One region of the Actinoplanes octamycinicus genome, then DNA from elsewhere that is predicted to be linked to it. Evidence: riboswitches for the same ligand, from Rfam matches in the RefSeq annotation. Region 1 holds a riboswitch; the other holds the start of a gene.
The links. Region 1 has a riboswitch for glycine ahead of gcvP (aminomethyl-transferring glycine dehydrogenase). Riboswitches for the same ligand answer to the same signal wherever they lie in the genome.
Positions count from the first base shown of each region.

Region 2: it holds a riboswitch for glycine, as region 1 does, so the genes downstream of both, gcvT (glycine cleavage system aminomethyltransferase GcvT) here and gcvP (aminomethyl-transferring glycine dehydrogenase) in region 1, are expected to answer to the same signal.

Region 1 covers NZ_JACHNB010000001.1:7,704,737-7,712,369, forward strand. Annotated here, with positions in the region: gene BJY16_RS34800 (AAA family ATPase) at 1-820, opposite strand, end outside; gene BJY16_RS34805 (sigma-70 family RNA polymerase sigma factor) at 1,160-1,699, opposite strand; gene BJY16_RS34810 (chorismate-binding protein) at 1,855-3,081, opposite strand; gene BJY16_RS34815 (DUF5999 family protein) at 3,204-3,404, shown strand; gene gcvP (aminomethyl-transferring glycine dehydrogenase) at 3,494-6,304, opposite strand; glycine riboswitch at 6,381-6,471, opposite strand; gene mgrA (L-glyceraldehyde 3-phosphate reductase) at 6,523-7,518, shown strand; gene BJY16_RS34830 (nucleotidyltransferase domain-containing protein) at 7,567-7,633, shown strand, end outside.
Region 2 covers NZ_JACHNB010000001.1:7,881,427-7,889,059, reverse strand. Annotated here, with positions in the region: gene BJY16_RS35645 (methyl-accepting chemotaxis protein) at 1-989, opposite strand, end outside; gene BJY16_RS35640 (MDR family MFS transporter) at 1,840-3,558, opposite strand; gene BJY16_RS35635 (MarR family winged helix-turn-helix transcriptional regulator) at 3,555-4,100, opposite strand; gene BJY16_RS35630 (MarR family winged helix-turn-helix transcriptional regulator) at 4,275-4,742, shown strand; glycine riboswitch at 4,776-4,880, shown strand; glycine riboswitch at 4,885-4,964, shown strand; gene gcvT (glycine cleavage system aminomethyltransferase GcvT) at 4,997-6,037, shown strand; gene gcvH (glycine cleavage system protein GcvH) at 6,050-6,409, shown strand; gene BJY16_RS35615 (L-serine ammonia-lyase) at 6,449-7,633, shown strand, end outside.

The sequences.
Region 1 (7,633 bases):
CGGAGGTCACTGCGGAGGTCACTGCGGGCGCGGGAACAGCGGCAGAGGTAGGGGCCGCGGGCGACGGCACGGCCTGCAGGCCGTCGAAGCGGATGGCGGTCAGGTTGGAGGCGACGGCGCGGTCGATGATCGTGATGGTGGCGGCTTCGCGGTGGACCCGGTGGGCCGGGTCGGCGACGTTGCGGAGCAGCCGCTGCCAGTTCTGGTAGTGGGTGGCGAACGACGACCGCCGCACCTTGCGCTTACGCGCCTCCTGCCCGGCCAGCGCCTCCTCGGCGGCGACGTCCAGGAGCAGCAGGTGGGTCCGCCGGCCGGCGCGGGCCGCCGCGGCGGTGATCAGCTTGCGGACCCAGGAGCGGGTGCCGCTCTCGTGCACCACGATCGCCTCGTCGCCGCGCAGCGCCCGGAACAACCGGGCATAGTGGGCGGCGTGCACCAGCGGCCGCCAGTAGCGGTAGGGCAGCCGGCCGAGGTACGGGCTCCACTCCACGCGGGCCCGCTCGGAGTCCAGCAGCCGCACGCCGGGCCGCGGGAAGAGCCGTTTCAGCAGCGTGGTCTTGCCCGCCCCGGGCACCCCGGCGACCACCAGCACCGAGCGCGCCGGGTAGTTCAGCTCGCCGACCCGCCGGCCCCGCAGGTCCTGCCCCGCGCCGGGCACGGCAGCCCGCCCGACAGCAGACGAGCCGGAGAAAGGCACAGCGGCGACACCGGACGGGGCGACCCACGCGGGCGGCATCAGGGCGGGCGGGATCACGGCCGTGAGCGGCACTGTGTCCAGGAAGGTGCGCTCGCGATGAAGGGGCTCGGTGAGGGTGGTCATCGGTCTCGGTCCAATCCCGCCGCGGCAGCGACCGAACTCCCGACACAGCACCGAGACCCCGGCCCCTGTCCCGGCGACAACGTCACCTGCAGGGCCGAAGGTCTGGTCCACCCCGGCAACCCGGAGCCCGGCCGCCGGGAGCCCGCAGGCTCCAGGATGTCGAACGACCGACGAGGGACTACTCCCCTTCGCGGGAAACTATACCGCGACTCCACAAGCCCCCTCCGCCTGCGAAAAGGACCACGAGAACGAGGCGCGAGCGAAGGCCGCGGGAGGGGGCCGGACGCGAAGACCGGAGCCGCCGATGCGGGCCGCGGAAAGGAGCGGCGAACGGAAGGCTCACGCCACGAAGAGCGTCGCCCGGTCGCGCAGCAACAGGTGCTTCAGCTTGATCAGCGACCGCCGCGTCTGGCTCTTCACGACGGTGATCGGGACGTCCAGCTCGGCCGCCACCTGCTCCACGCTGTGGTCGGCGAAGTAGCGCAGCAGCACGATGGTCCGGTCCCGGGCGGGGAGCCGGCTCAGCGCGTCCATCATCGTGATCCGCAGGTCCCGGTCGACCGCGTAGGACGGCTCGCGCAGCTCCCCCGGCGTCGACTCGGTGGAGCTGCGGCGGCGCCGGTGGTCGAGGTAGGTGCGCACCAGGACCTTCTGCGCGTACGCCGAAAGGTTGTCGCTGCCGGCGGCCCGCTCCCAGCTCAGGAACAGCTTGGTCAGCGTGGCCTGGGTCAGGTCCTGGGCGAGGTGCCAGTCGCGGCAGAGCTGGAACGCGGTGCTGTGCAGGCGCGCGGAGCTGTCCGACGCGAAGCGCGTGAACTGCTCGGTCGAGGCGGGCGCGCGGGCAGGCGCCGGAACCGGGGGGTCGAGGAGTTCAAGCATGGCCAGGGTGTCGCCTTCTCTGCAGCCACCGTGGCAGGCATCGCCACAGTGGACCGTCTCGGGGAAACGCGTGCGCCAAAGTACGCGGTCCTCCCCCGTTCGTGGGGGCGGACGCCGAGAGTGGCACGCAATAGGTAGAGAAGGCTCGGAGGCCGCTATGCGCCGGCTGTGTCCGCGTCCCGCAGCGCCGCGCGCAGCGGCCCGGCCTTGGCGGCCGCCTCGGCGACCTCGGCCTGCGGGTCGCTGTCCGCGGTGATCCCGCCGCCGGCCCAGGCGTGCACCCGCTCGCCGTCGACCGCCACGGTCCGGATGCTCAGCCCCAGGTCGAGGTGGTCGTGACCGATCCAGCCCAGGGCGCCCATGCTCACCCCGCGGCCCACCGGCTCCAGGGCGGCGATCTGGTCGAGCGCGGCGAGCTTGGGCGCTCCGGTGACGCTGCCACCTGGGCAGACCGCGCGGAGCAGGTCGGCGAGCCCGACGTCGCCGTCGAGGGCCGCGGAGACGACCGATTCGGCCTGCCACAGACCACACCACTGGCGGACCGCGAACAGTTCGTCGACGCGCACCGGGCCGGTGCCGGGCAGCCGGGCCAGGTCGTTGCGCTCCAGGTCGACGATCATGACGTGCTCGGCGCGTTCCTTGGCGGAGGCGAGCAGTTCCCGGCGGCCCGCCTCGGTGGCCGGCCGGGTGCCCTTGATCGGCCGGGTCAGCACCCGGCCGTCGCGGACCTCGACGAGGGTCTCCGGCGAGGCGGTGGCGAGCGCCCACCGCCCTTCCGGGTCGGCCAGGACCCCGCCGTATCGCGCGCCGGGCAGGGCCGCGACGCGCCGCAGGGCCGCGGTCGGATTTCCGACGTACGGAGCAGCCGCGTGCCCGACGACGTTGACCTGGTACACGTCGCCCCGCCCGATCGCCGCGCGGACCTGGTCAATCGCCCCGGCGTGCTCGTCCGGCGTCCAGCTGGCCCGCCACGGGCCGAGTTGCCAGCCGGTTCCATGCTGGGGTGAACCGGGGGCACCCCGGTCGGCGTGTACCCAGACGACGGCGTACACGTCGGGGACGACGGGGACCGGAGTGGGGCCGCCAGGAGTGGCGTTGATCATCACGCATCCGGCATCCGCGGACACGTAGAGCGACGCTCCACAGATATCGGAATGGCCATCCGGCCGAGATTTGTCAGCCGAACGGCCGAGGTTTCGCACCGCTAGTCCGTTGGCGGCGAGGAACCCGGTCAGAAGCTCGGCAGGGTCACCGGAATCACCCCGGTGCCACCGGAAGACACGTAACGCATGGTGACGGGCATGGCAGGCGGTCGGAGCCGCCGGCGGAGCACCGGGAGGAGGTGCCGGAGAGTGGTCGACAGACCCCTGGGCGTGGACCATCGATACGGCGGAACCGCGGGCCGATGCCGTCACCGCAGTGAACCGTTCTCGTTCGATCTGAGGTAACGTTCGAGCCCGACTTTGTGAGCCTTCACACAGCCCCCGACCGGAGTAAACCCAAGATGTGCCAGCACCGAATCCCCTGCCCTCCAGCCGATGCCATCGATCGCGAAGCCGCCAAGACCGTGGCGACCTTCTGCGAACAGGGCTGGAGCCTGCTCTGCAACGGCGTCATCGTTTTCGAGGACACCGGCGAGCTCCTGCCGGACGGCACGACCATCGAGCCGCACCGCGGTCCGGCGGTCCACGCCCTCGCAGCGTAATTACTCAGAGTAACAAAACGAACGCCCGGCTGGACAGAGACGGCGCAGGCCGCGATCCGTGGACCGCGACCTGCGCGAGATGACCGATGTCAGCTCTCGAAGGCTTCCGGCGAGGGGCAGGAGCAGACCAGGTTCCGGTCCCCGTAAGCCCCGTCGATGCGGCGCACCGGCGGCCAGTACTTCGCCGTCCGGTCGACGCCCTCCGGGAAGCCGGCCACCGACCGCGGGTACGGGTGCGACCACTCGTCCGCGGTGACCGCCGAGGCGGTGTGCGGCGCGTTCGCCAGCGGGTTGTCGTCCTTGGGCCAGGTGCCCGCGGCGACCTGGTCGATCTCGCCCTTGATCGCGATCATCGCGTCGCAGAACCGGTCCAGCTCGGCGAGGTCCTCGCTCTCGGTCGGCTCCACCATCAGGGTGCCCGCCACCGGGAACGACATGGTCGGCGCGTGGAAGCCGTAGTCGATCAGCCGTTTCGCCACGTCGTCCACGGAGACGCCGGTGGCCTTGGTGATCGGCCGCAGATCCAGGATGCACTCGTGCGCCACCAGGCCGTGCTCGCCCGCGTAGAGCACCGGGTAGTGCTCGCGCAGCCGGGCGGCCACGTAGTTGGCGGCGAGCACCGCGGTGGCGGTGGCGTGGGCCAGCCCGTCCGGGCCCATCATCCGCACGTACGCCCAGGAGATCGGCAGGATGCCGGCCGAGCCGTGCGCGGCGGCCGAGACGGCGTGGTGGTCGCCGGCCTCCAGGGGGTTGCCGGGCAGGAAGTCGGCGAGGTGGGCGCGGACCGCGACCGGGCCGACGCCGGGGCCACCGCCGCCGTGCGGGATGCAGAACGTCTTGTGCAGGTTCAGGTGCGAGACGTCCGCGCCGAACTTGCCCGGCTTGGCGAAACCGACCAGGGCGTTCAGGTTCGCCCCGTCGACGTAGACCTGGCCGCCGGCCTCGTGGACCCGCTCGCACAGCTCGGCGATGCCGGTCTCGTAGACGCCGTGGGTGGACGGGTAGGTCACCATGATCGCGGCCAGCGCGTCCCGGTGCTTCTCGATCTTGGCGGCCAGGTCGGTCAGGTCGACGTTGCCGTTCTCGTCGCAGGCGACCACGACGACCCGCATCCCGGCCATGACGGCGCTGGCCGCGTTCGTGCCGTGCGCCGACGACGGGATCAGGCAGACGTCGCGGTGCACGTCCCCGCGCGCGCGGTGGTAGCTGCGGATCGCGAGCAGGCCGGCCAGCTCGCCCTGGGAGCCGGCGTTCGGCTGGACGCTGACCGCGTCGTACCCGGTGATCTCGGCGAGCCAGCCCTCCAGCTGGGCGACCAGGTGCTCGTACCCCTCGGTCTGCGACGCCGGGGCGAACGGGTGGATGTTCGCGAACTCCGGCCAGGTGACCGCCTCCATCTCGGTGGTGGCGTTCAGCTTCATCGTGCACGAGCCCAGCGGGATCATGCCGCGGTCCAGGGCGTAGTCCCGGTCGGAGAGCTTGCGCAGGTAGCGCAGCATGCTCGTCTCGGAGTGGTGGGTGTTGAACACCGGGTGGTGCAGGTAGTCGCTGGTCCGGGCGAGCGGCTTGGCGCCGCAGGTGGCCGGCTCGGCGACGGTGGCCCCGAACGCCGCCAGGACGGTCTCGACGTGCGCCGCCGTGGTGGTCTCGTCGGTGGAGATCGACACCCGGTCGGCGTCGACCAGGCGCAGGTCCACGCCGTTCGCCGCGGCGGCCGCCACGATCTGCTCGGCGCGGCCCGGCACGACGGCCGTGACGGTGTCGAAGAACGCCTGGTGGGCGACCTCGACGCCGGCCGCGGTGAGGCTGCCGGCCAGGGTCAACGCGTGGTCGTGCGTCCGCTTGGCGATGGCGCGCAGGCCGGCCGGGCCGTGGTAGACCGCGTACATGCTGGCCATCACGGCCAGCAGGACCTGCGCGGTGCAGATGTTGCTGGTCGCCTTCTCCCGGCGGATGTGCTGCTCGCGGGTCTGCAGCGCGAGCCGGTAGGCGGGCGCGCCGTCGGCGTCCTTGGACACCCCGACCAGGCGGCCGGGCAGGCTGCGCTCCAGACCGCTGCGCACCGCCAGGTAGCCGGCGTGCGGGCCACCGAAACCGAGAGGTACGCCGAAGCGCTGCGTCGTACCGGCCGCGATGTCCGCCCCGATCTCGCCCGGCGCCCGCAGCAGCGTCAGCGCCAGCAGGTCGGCGGCGACCGTGACCAGGGCACCCTTGGCGTGCGCGGCCTCGACCAGGGCGGCGTGGTCGCGGACCGCGCCGGACGCGCCCGGGTACTGCAGGTGCAGGCCGAAGAACTCCTCGGGCAGCTCCTCGTCGCGGTCCAGGTCGACCAGCTTGACCTCGATGCCCAGCGGTTCGGCCCGGGTGCGCAGCACGGCCAGAGTCTGCGGGAAGGTGTCGGCGTCCACCGCGTACACCGAACTCTTGACCTTGGACGCGCGGCGCGCGAGCGTCATGGCCTCCGCGACCGCGGTGGCCTCGTCGAGCATCGACGCGTTCGCCGTGGTGAGCCCGGTGAGGTCGGTCACCATGGTCTGGAAGTTCAGCAGGGCCTCCAGGCGGCCCTGGCTGATCTCCGGCTGGTACGGCGTGTAGGCCGTGTACCACGCCGGGTTCTCCAGCACGTTCCGCTTGATCACCGCGGGCGTGTGGGTGCCGTAGTAGCCGAGACCGATCATCGGGGTGACCAGGGTGTTGCGCGCCGCGATGGCGCGCAGCTCGGCGATCGTCTCCTCCTCGCCGATGCCGGCCGGCAGGTCGAGGGAGCCGTGGAACCGGATCGACTCCGGGATCGCGGCGTCCATCAGCTGATCGAGCGACTCGTACCCGACCGCCTTGAGCATCTCCGCCTGCTCATCGGCCTGCGGGCCGATGTGGCGGTGGGTGAATGACGAGGTCATGGGCGACTCCCAGGTTCGAGAAGGCTGACAACGCCCTCCCCCTCTGTCATACCCACATCGGGGCACTTCAGAGTCGCCTGCCCGCGCGGTCCGTTTGCCTGTAGAGATTCCGGGGAGGAGTTGCCCCTTCGGCGCCTGGATGTGCAGGTCTCTCCCGCGCGGCTGGCACCCAACCTACCAGTGCGACCGGTCATGATCGGAATGCCTAGGCTGGGCGTGTGACGTATTCCGCTGCTCATGATCGTTACGAGTCCATGACCTACCGCCGCGCCGGGCGCAGCGGGCTCCAGCTGCCCGCCATCTCGCTGGGCCTGTGGCACAACTTCGGCGACACCCGGCCCGCCGACCGCCAGCGCGACATCGTCCGCCGCGCCTTCGACCTCGGGGTCACCCACTTCGACCTGGCCAACAACTACGGGCCGCCGCCCGGCAGCGCGGAGACCAACTTCGGGCGGATCCTGGCCGGTGACCTGAAGCACCACCGCGACGAGCTGATCATCTCCAGCAAGGCCGGCTACACCATGTGGGACGGCCCCTACGGCGACTTCGGCTCGCGGAAATACCTGGTCAGCTCGCTGGACCAGTCGCTGAAGCGGCTCGGCGTCGACTACGTCGACATCTTCTACCACCACCGGCCCGACCCGGACACCCCGCTCGAGGAGACGATGGGCGCGCTGGACCACCTCGTGCGGTCCGGGAAAGCGCTCTACGTCGGCCTGAGCAACTACAAGTCGGAGCAGACCGCGCAGGCCGCCGCGATCCTGCGCGAGCTGGGCACGCCGCTGCTGATCCACCAGCCGTCGTACTCGATCCTGAACCGCTGGATCGAGCACGACAACCTGCTCGACACCCTGGAGGAGGCCGGCGCGGGCTGCATCGCGTTCAGCCCGCTGCAGCAGGGCCTGCTCACCGACCGGTACCTCAACGGCATCCCGGACGACTCGCGGATCCGGACCAGCGTCTTCCTCAACGAGGAGGCCCTGGACGCCAAGACGCTCGGCCGGCTGCACGCGCTCAACGACATCGCCAAGTCGCGCGGGCAGTCCCTGGCCCAGCTGGCCCTCGCCTGGGCGCTGCGCGACCCGCGGATGACCAGCCTGATCATCGGCGCGTCCAGCGTCCAGCAGCTGGAGAACAACATCGCCGCCCTGGACAACCTGTCGCTGACCCAGGACGAGCTGGACGCCATCGACGGCACCGTGCTCGACCTCTGAGCTAAATCCGGTGCGTGCCCGCGACCGGGATGACTACCGTTCGCGGGCATGAGCGGGCTGGTCGAGAAGCACACGATCCTGGGCGTGGTGGTCGGGTCCCGGGCCTACGGCCTGG
Region 2 (7,633 bases), 180 kb from region 1:
ATCTCGGCGATCGACGCGCTCATCTCCTCGGCCCCGGCCGCGATCGTCTGCACCCCAGTGTTGATCTCCTCGGAGGCGGCCATCGCGGTGTTCGCGCGCTCGGCGGCCTCGGCCGCGCCGGACTGCAACTGCAGGCTGATCGTGGACAGCTCGTCGGACGCCGACGACAGGGTGACCGCGACCTGCCCCATCCGGTCCACGCTCTGCCGGACCGACGCGATCCCGGTGTCCAGCTCGGTGGCCATCCGGCCCAGCTCGTCCCGGCCGGTGACCGCCGCGGCGACGGTCAGGTCCCCGGCCGCGAGGGCTCGGCTGACCCGTCCCACCGCGCTCAGCGTGCCCATGATCCCGCGGATCACCAGCGTCGCGAGAGCCAGCGCGACCGCCACCCCGACCACCAAGACCACGATCATTTGGGTACGGGCGTCGCGGTACGCGGCGGCCGTCTCCGCCCGTTTCTCCTCGGCCACCCGGGTCTCGATCGTGACCAGCTCGTTGAGCGCGGTCTCGGCGGCTGTCAGCGCCGGTCCCGCGGTCGCGTCCCGGACCTTCTCGAACCCGCGCAGGTTGCCGGCCGCGGCCAGCGGCACCAGCTGCTCGTCGCGGGTCTTGCGCAGGTCGGCGAGCGCGGTGCGGAACCGCTCGACGGCCGCCTCCCGCCCGGTCATGTCGGTGGCCGTGTAGTCCCCGAAGGCCCGGTCGGCCTCCGCGTCCGCGTTCGCGATCGTCTGCTTGTCCTTGGCCACCGCGGACGGGTCCTGGCTGACCAGGATATTGATCAGGGCGGCCCAGGACCGCTGCACGCCCTGGCCGGTCGCGCTGAGCTGCGCGATCGGGACCAGGTTCTGGCTGTACAGGTATTCGGCGGCGTCCGCGGTCGCGTTCAACCGGACCAGGCCGAGCACGCCGACCGCCACCGCGGCCAGGGCGGCGGCCGCCACCGCGGTATACAGCTTTACCCGCACCGACAGGTCGTTCAACCAGCCCACCAGGCTCACCCCCACGCTCCCGGCCGGCGGCGGCAACACCGTCGTAACCGCCCGCATCCGGGATCCACTGCCCCTATCGGCAGCTTCGCGGCGACCCTGATCCTCACCGCTCCATCTGCGTAAAGATGGATATTTCGGGTGGCGACCGGCCGTGGTAGCGGCGAGCTTTCGTCGATCTGGCCTGGTTGTGTGCAGTCCGGCCCACCCACCGTCGGGTCCCCGTCCAGTCCCCGCCCTCCCAGGGGGCCTCCCCGAAGACAGTGTGGCGCGGAAGTGGCATCTCGCGGGGTTGGGCTGTGGACAACGCGCTGATGTGGATGACGCGCTCCTGGGCTGCGGACCTCCCGCTGCGAGCGCGGTCGCGCGGTAAGCCGGCTTGCAGGAGCGGGCGGGGTCGTCGGTCGGCGTGCGCGCTGCCGGGCGAAGCGCGGGCTGAGCGGAATGAACCGGAAACGTGGTGGATGGGCGGAATGGACCGGAAACGTAATGGCTGGGCGAATAGACCGGGAACGCGAAGGCTGGTCGGAAATGACAGGGAGGCCCGTTCCAGCGCGCCGGCTGTGTCGGCCGGGTGTGTGGCGCGCCGGAACGGGCGTCGAGGGAGGTCAGCGGGCCGGGGTTGGCGGCTGGCCTCGGGCTGAGCGTCGGGGGAGGTCAGCGGGCCGGGGTTGGCGGCTGGCCTCGGGCTGAGCGTCGAGGGAGGTCAGCGGGCTGGGTTTGCGGCTGACCTCGGGCTGGGCGGGACGGGAGGCCAGCGTGCTGAGGTGGGCGGCTGGCCGGGGCTGGGCGGGGTGGGAGGTCAGCGTGCTGGGGCTGGGCGGGGTGGGCGGCAGCCCATGACCTGGGCGGGTCACCGGCGGGTGGTGGTGCCGTCTTCCTCGCGCGGGCTGGTGACCTGGTGACCCTCCCCGGGCCGGACCTGGTGACCCTCTCCGGGCTGGCGGGGCTCGCGCGGGAGCGCCACCTGGTCGATCGGCGGGGCGCCGTCGATGGCGTCGGCGGCTACCGCGGCGGCTTTCACCTCGGCGGGGAGGTCGAGGCTGTCGCGGAGCATGACCGGGCGCATGGCGATCGCGGCCAGGATGCCGGCCACGCCGATGATGGCGGAGAGCAGGAAGATGTGGCCGGTGGCGTCGCCGTAGGCGGCTCGGATGATGTGCACGATCGGCTCGGGCAGGGCGCTCAGGTTGAGCGTGCTGCCGCCGCTGCTGCCGGAGGCGGGGACGCCGGCCGCGGCCAGGTCGTGGGTGATCTGGTCGGTGACCCGCCGGGCCAGGACGGCGCCGAGGACCGAGACGCCGATGGTGCCGCCGAGCGAGCGGAAGAACGCGACCGTGGAGCTGGCCGCGCCGATGTCCTTGAGTGCCACGGTGTTCTGCACGGCCAGGACCAGGTTCTGCATCGACATGCCGACGCCCGCGCCGACCAGGAACATGCCGACGCCGACGAACCACAGGGCGGTCGCGTGGTCGATGGTGCTGAGCAGCGCGAACCCGGCGACCAGCACGACCGCGCCGGCGATGATGTACGGCTTGATCCGGCCGGTCCTGGTGATCATGCGGCCGCTGATCACCGAGGTGAGCAGCACGCCGGCCATCATCGGGATGGTGAGCAGGCCGGCCTCGGTCGGGCTGTAGCCGCGGCCGATCTGGAAGTACTGCCCGAGGAAGACCGCGCCGCCGAACATCGCCATGCCGACCGCGAGGCTGGCCAGGATGGCGAGGGCGGTGTTGCGCTCCCGGACGATCGGCAGCGGGACGATCGGCTCGGCCGCCTTCGCCTCGACCAGCACGGCGAGGCCGAGCAGCAGGATCGTGCCGCCGACCATGGCGTACGTCTGCCAGGAGAGCCAGGCGAACGTGTCGTCGACGAACGAGATCCAGATCAGCAGCAGGCTGACCCCGGCCGCGATCAGCGTCGCACCCAGGTAGTCGATCTTCACGTTGGCCCGGCGGGCGGTCGGCAGCTTGAGCGTGACCTGCAGCAGGACTAGGGCGATCACGGCGACCGGGACGCCGACGAAGAAGCACCAGCGCCAGCCGAGCCACGAGGTGTCCACGATCAGGCCGCCGAGCAGCGGGCCGCCGACGGTGGCCAGGGCCATCACGCCGCCGAGGTAGCCGTTGTAGCGGCCACGCTCGCGGGGCGGGATCATCGCCGCGATGGCCACCTGGACCAGCGCCTGCAGGCCGCCGACGCCGATGCCCTGGAAGGCCCGGGCGGCGATCAGCTCACCGGCGTTCTGCGCGGCGCCGGCCACCATCGAGCCGATCACGAAGATCACGATGGAGATCTGGATCAGCAGCTTCTTGTTGAACAGGTCGGCGAGCTTGCCCCAGATCGGGGTGGTGGCCGTCGCGGTCAGCAGGGTGGCGGTGACCACCCAGGTGTACTGGGTCTGCGACCCGTCCAGCGCGCCGATGATCTTCGGCAGGGCGGTGGAGACCACCGTGCTGCTGAGCATCGCGACGAAGAGCACCAGCAGCAGGCCGGAGAGTGCCTCCAGGGTCTGCCGATGGGACTTCGCCTCGCTGTCCGCGGCAGCCGCCGGTGTGCTCGGTGCGCTCATGCCGCCCCCTCCGCTTCGCTCCGGCGTCGCCATGAGTTCTGTACTGAGCTGACCGATGCGCTCGCGAGTTCGCTCACTGGCGCGACCTCCGTGGTTTCGTGGGTTCCGAGGGTGGTGGCGAGAGCGGCGATGAACCGGCCGAGCCCCTGGTCGAGGGTGCTGATCTCGTCGGGGCTCCAGCCGTCCATCGCCTGGGCCAGCAACTGGCCGTACCACTGAAACGCCTCGTCGAGCGCGGCCCGCCCGGCCGCCGTGACCACCAGGAACGTCGCGCGCCCGTCGTGCGGGTCGGCCTCCCGGGCCAGCAGGCCCTGGGTGACCAGGGCGGCGACCGCCCGGCTGACGGTGGACGGGTCGAGGCCGGCCTGGGCTGCCAGGTCGCGCGACCGGCAGCCGGTGGGCAGCCGGTCGATCTCGGCGAGCAGTCCGAGCAGGCCGATGGGTATGGCCGGCTGGGCCGCTGACCGGTGCTGCTTGATCAGGCGGATGACCTTCAGCAGATCGTGCAGGCGCAGGCCGATCTCGGGCGGGGCGCCGTACATGGCAGAGACCTCTCGGGGCGGTTCAGTGCTTGCTACAGCCAAGTATCGACAAAGCTTGCCCATTCGGCAAGTTTGCGCAGAGGGAATCTTTAAAGCGGAGGCGGGCGCGGATCCGGGAGGCGCGTAGGAAAGGATCGGAAAGGTTCCACTCCGGCGGCATGATGAGGTCACGTAATGGACGACGAGAGTCCTGGGTCACAGCTGTTGCCGGTGCTGGCCCAGCTGGTCCGGTTCCTGCGTCAGCTGGAGGGGCCGGACAACCCCAGCTCGATCGCGCTCTCGGTGCTGCGCCGGCTCGCCGACGCCGGGCCGGGGCGGGTCACCGACCTGGCCCGGCTGACCCGGGCCTCGCAGCCGGGGATGACCCAGCTGGTCGGCCGGATGGAGAAGTCCGGGCTGGTCCAGCGGGTGCCGGACCCGAACGACGGGCGCGGCGTGCTGGTCGAGGTGACCTCGGCGGGGCGGGAGCTGCTGGCCCGGACCTACGCGAACTACGCGGCGACCCTGGACCGGCTCTTCGACCGGCTGGACCCGGGCGACAGCGAGACGATCCTGCGGGCGCTGCCGGCCCTGGGCCGGTTGGCCGCGGCGGGGGAGAAGGGCGACACGACAGTGGATCTTGATGGTGCCGGCGGGGCCTGATAGCTTCCGAAGCACAAAAGAAGACTTCGCCGCGACACCGCTGCGGGAGAGCACCCACCTGCCGTCACCGGCGGGCGGGTCGCCGAAGGAGCAAATCTCCCTCAAGAATCTCTCAGGCCCACGTACCGCAACGGTCAGGCGACTCTGGAAAGTCAGCTCCCGTGAGCTGCGCCCAAGGTGCAAGCCGCCCCGGCGGTGAACCTCTCAGGCCCCATGACAGAGCGAGGGAGGCCGACTGCCGAGGAGCCTCCCTGTTGCGACGCACCGCGCTTCACCACGTTCATCAGCGCCTCGGCGCCTCGTTCACCGGGTTCGCCGGATGGGAGATGCCACTCCGGTACGGCAGTGACGTCGCCGAGCACCACAGCGTACGGAAATCGGCTGGTCTCTTCGATCTGGGCCACATGGGACAGCTCGAGGTGAGCGGGCCGGAAGCGGCTGCCTTCCTGGATTACGCGCTGGTCGGGCGGCTGTCCGCGGTCGCGGTGGGGCGGGCCAAGTACACGATGCTCTGCCACACCAACGGCGGCGTGCTCGACGACCTGGTCGTCTACCGGCTGGCCGAGCGGCGCTTCCTGGTGGTGGCGAACGCCGCCAACGCGCCGATCGTGCTCGCCATGCTCGGCGAGTACTCCGGCGGCTTCGCGGTGACCATCACCGAGACCGACCGGGCGCTGATCGCGGTGCAGGGGCCTGCGGCGGTCACGATCGTCGGCGAGCACCCGGACCTGAAGTACTACGGGATCAAGCCGGAGCGACTGGCCGGCCGGGACGTGCTGCTGGCCCGGACCGGGTACACCGGCGAGGACGGCTTCGAGATCTACTGCGACAACGCGGACGCCGAGGCGATCTGGGAGTGGGCCGCGGCCGCCGGGGCCCAGCCCGCCGGGCTGGCCTGCCGGGACACGCTGCGGCTGGAGGCCGGCATGCCGCTTTACGGGCACGAGCTGACGGTACGCACCACGCCCTTCCACGCCGGGCTGGGCCGGGTGGTCGCGCTGGACAAGTCGGACTTCGTGGGTGCCGCGGCGTTGCGCACGGTCGCACCCGAAACCGAGCTGGTCGGGCTGGTCACCAAGGGCCGCCGCTCGCCGCGGGCCGGGCACGCCGTGCTGGACGCGACCACCGGGGCCCAGGTGGGCGAGGTGACCAGCGGCGTGCCGTCGCCGACGCTCGGCCACCCGATCGCGCTGGCCTACGTCGCGAAGGACGCCGACCGGGCCGCCCTGGTCGTCGACGTGCGCGGCACGCACGAGCCGGCCGAGGTCGTCAAGCTGCCCTTCTACAAGCGATAGCGAGGCCGGACCATGCGTTTCACCAAGGACCACGAATGGCTGACCGAGGACGAGGTCGCCACGGTCGGGATCACCTCGTTCGCCGCGGACGCGCTCGGCGACGTCGTCTTCGTCGAGCTGCCCGAGGTCGGCACGGTGGTCAGCGCCGGCGACCCGGCCGGCGAGATCGAGTCGACCAAGTCGGTGAGCGAGGTGTACGCGCCCGCCGACGGCGAGATCGTCGAGGTCAACCAGGCGGTCGTGGACGACCCGGCGCTGATCAACTCCGATCCGTACGGCAAGGGGTGGCTCTATCGCCTGCGGGTCAGCGGGACGCCGGTGACGCTCTCCGACGCCGAGTACGAGGCGCTGGTGGCCGGGGAGGCGTCGTGATGCCTCAGTTCGCCGGGTTGCGCGCCGATGGGCGGGGTCATGGCCGTCTCCGTCTTTGACCTGTTCTCGATCGGGATCGGGCCGTCCAGCTCGCACACGGTCGGCCCGATGCGGGCCGCCCGGATGTTCACCGAGCACCTCGACGCCCGGGTGGCGGGGGTGCGGGCCGAGCTGTTCGGGTCGCTGGGCGCCACCGGGCACGGGCACGGGACGCCGCGGGCGGTGCTGCTCGGGCTGATGGGGCATGACCCGGAGACGGTGGACACCGCTCTGGAGCCGCCGTCGGACGGCCGGATCGGGTCGCTCGAGGTCGACCTGGTGCTGCACCGGCGGCGGGCGCTGCCGGAGCACCCCAACGGGATGATCTTCACGGCGCTCGACGCCGGCGGCACCGAGCTGTTCAGCAAGAAGTACTTTTCGGTCGGCGGCGGATTCGTCGTGTCCTCGATGATGAACCCGGTCAAGACCGAGGTGCGGTATCCGTTCGCCTCCGGAGCGGAGCTGCTCGACCTGACCCGCACCACCGGACTCTCGATCTCGCGGATCATGCTGGCCAACGAGGGCGCCTGGCGCTCCCCCGACGAGGTGCACGACGGGCTGCTCGGCATCTGGAAGGTGATGCACGAGTGCGTCACCGCGGGCCTGGACGCCGAGGGGGTGCTGCCCGGCGGCCTCAAGGTGCGGCGCCGGGCCGCGGCGACCGCGCGCCAGCTGCGCGCCGCCGGGAACCCCGAGGTGCACGCGATGGAGTGGCTCACCGCGTACGCGATGGCGGTCAACGAGGAGAACGCGGCCGGCGGGCGCGTGGTGACCGCGCCCACCAACGGCGCCGCGGGGATCATCCCGGCGGTGCTCAGCTACTACCTGGCCTTCGTGCCCGGCGCCTCGCCGGAGGGCGTGGTCCGGTTCCTGCTCACGGCCGGCGCGATCGGGCTGCTGTTCAAGGAGAACGGGTCGATCTCCGGTGCCGAGGTCGGTTGTCAGGGCGAGGTCGGCTCGGCGTGCGCGATGGCGGCGGCCGGCCTGGCCGAGGTGCTCGGCGGGACGCCGGAGCAGGTGGAGAACGCCGCCGAGATCGGCATGGAGCACAACCTCGGGCTGACCTGCGATCCGGTCGGCGGGCTGGTGCAGATCCCGTGCATCGAGCGGAACGGGATGGCGGCGGTCAAGGCGGTCACCGCGGCCCGGATGGCGCTGCGCGGCGACGGGAAGCACCACGTCTCG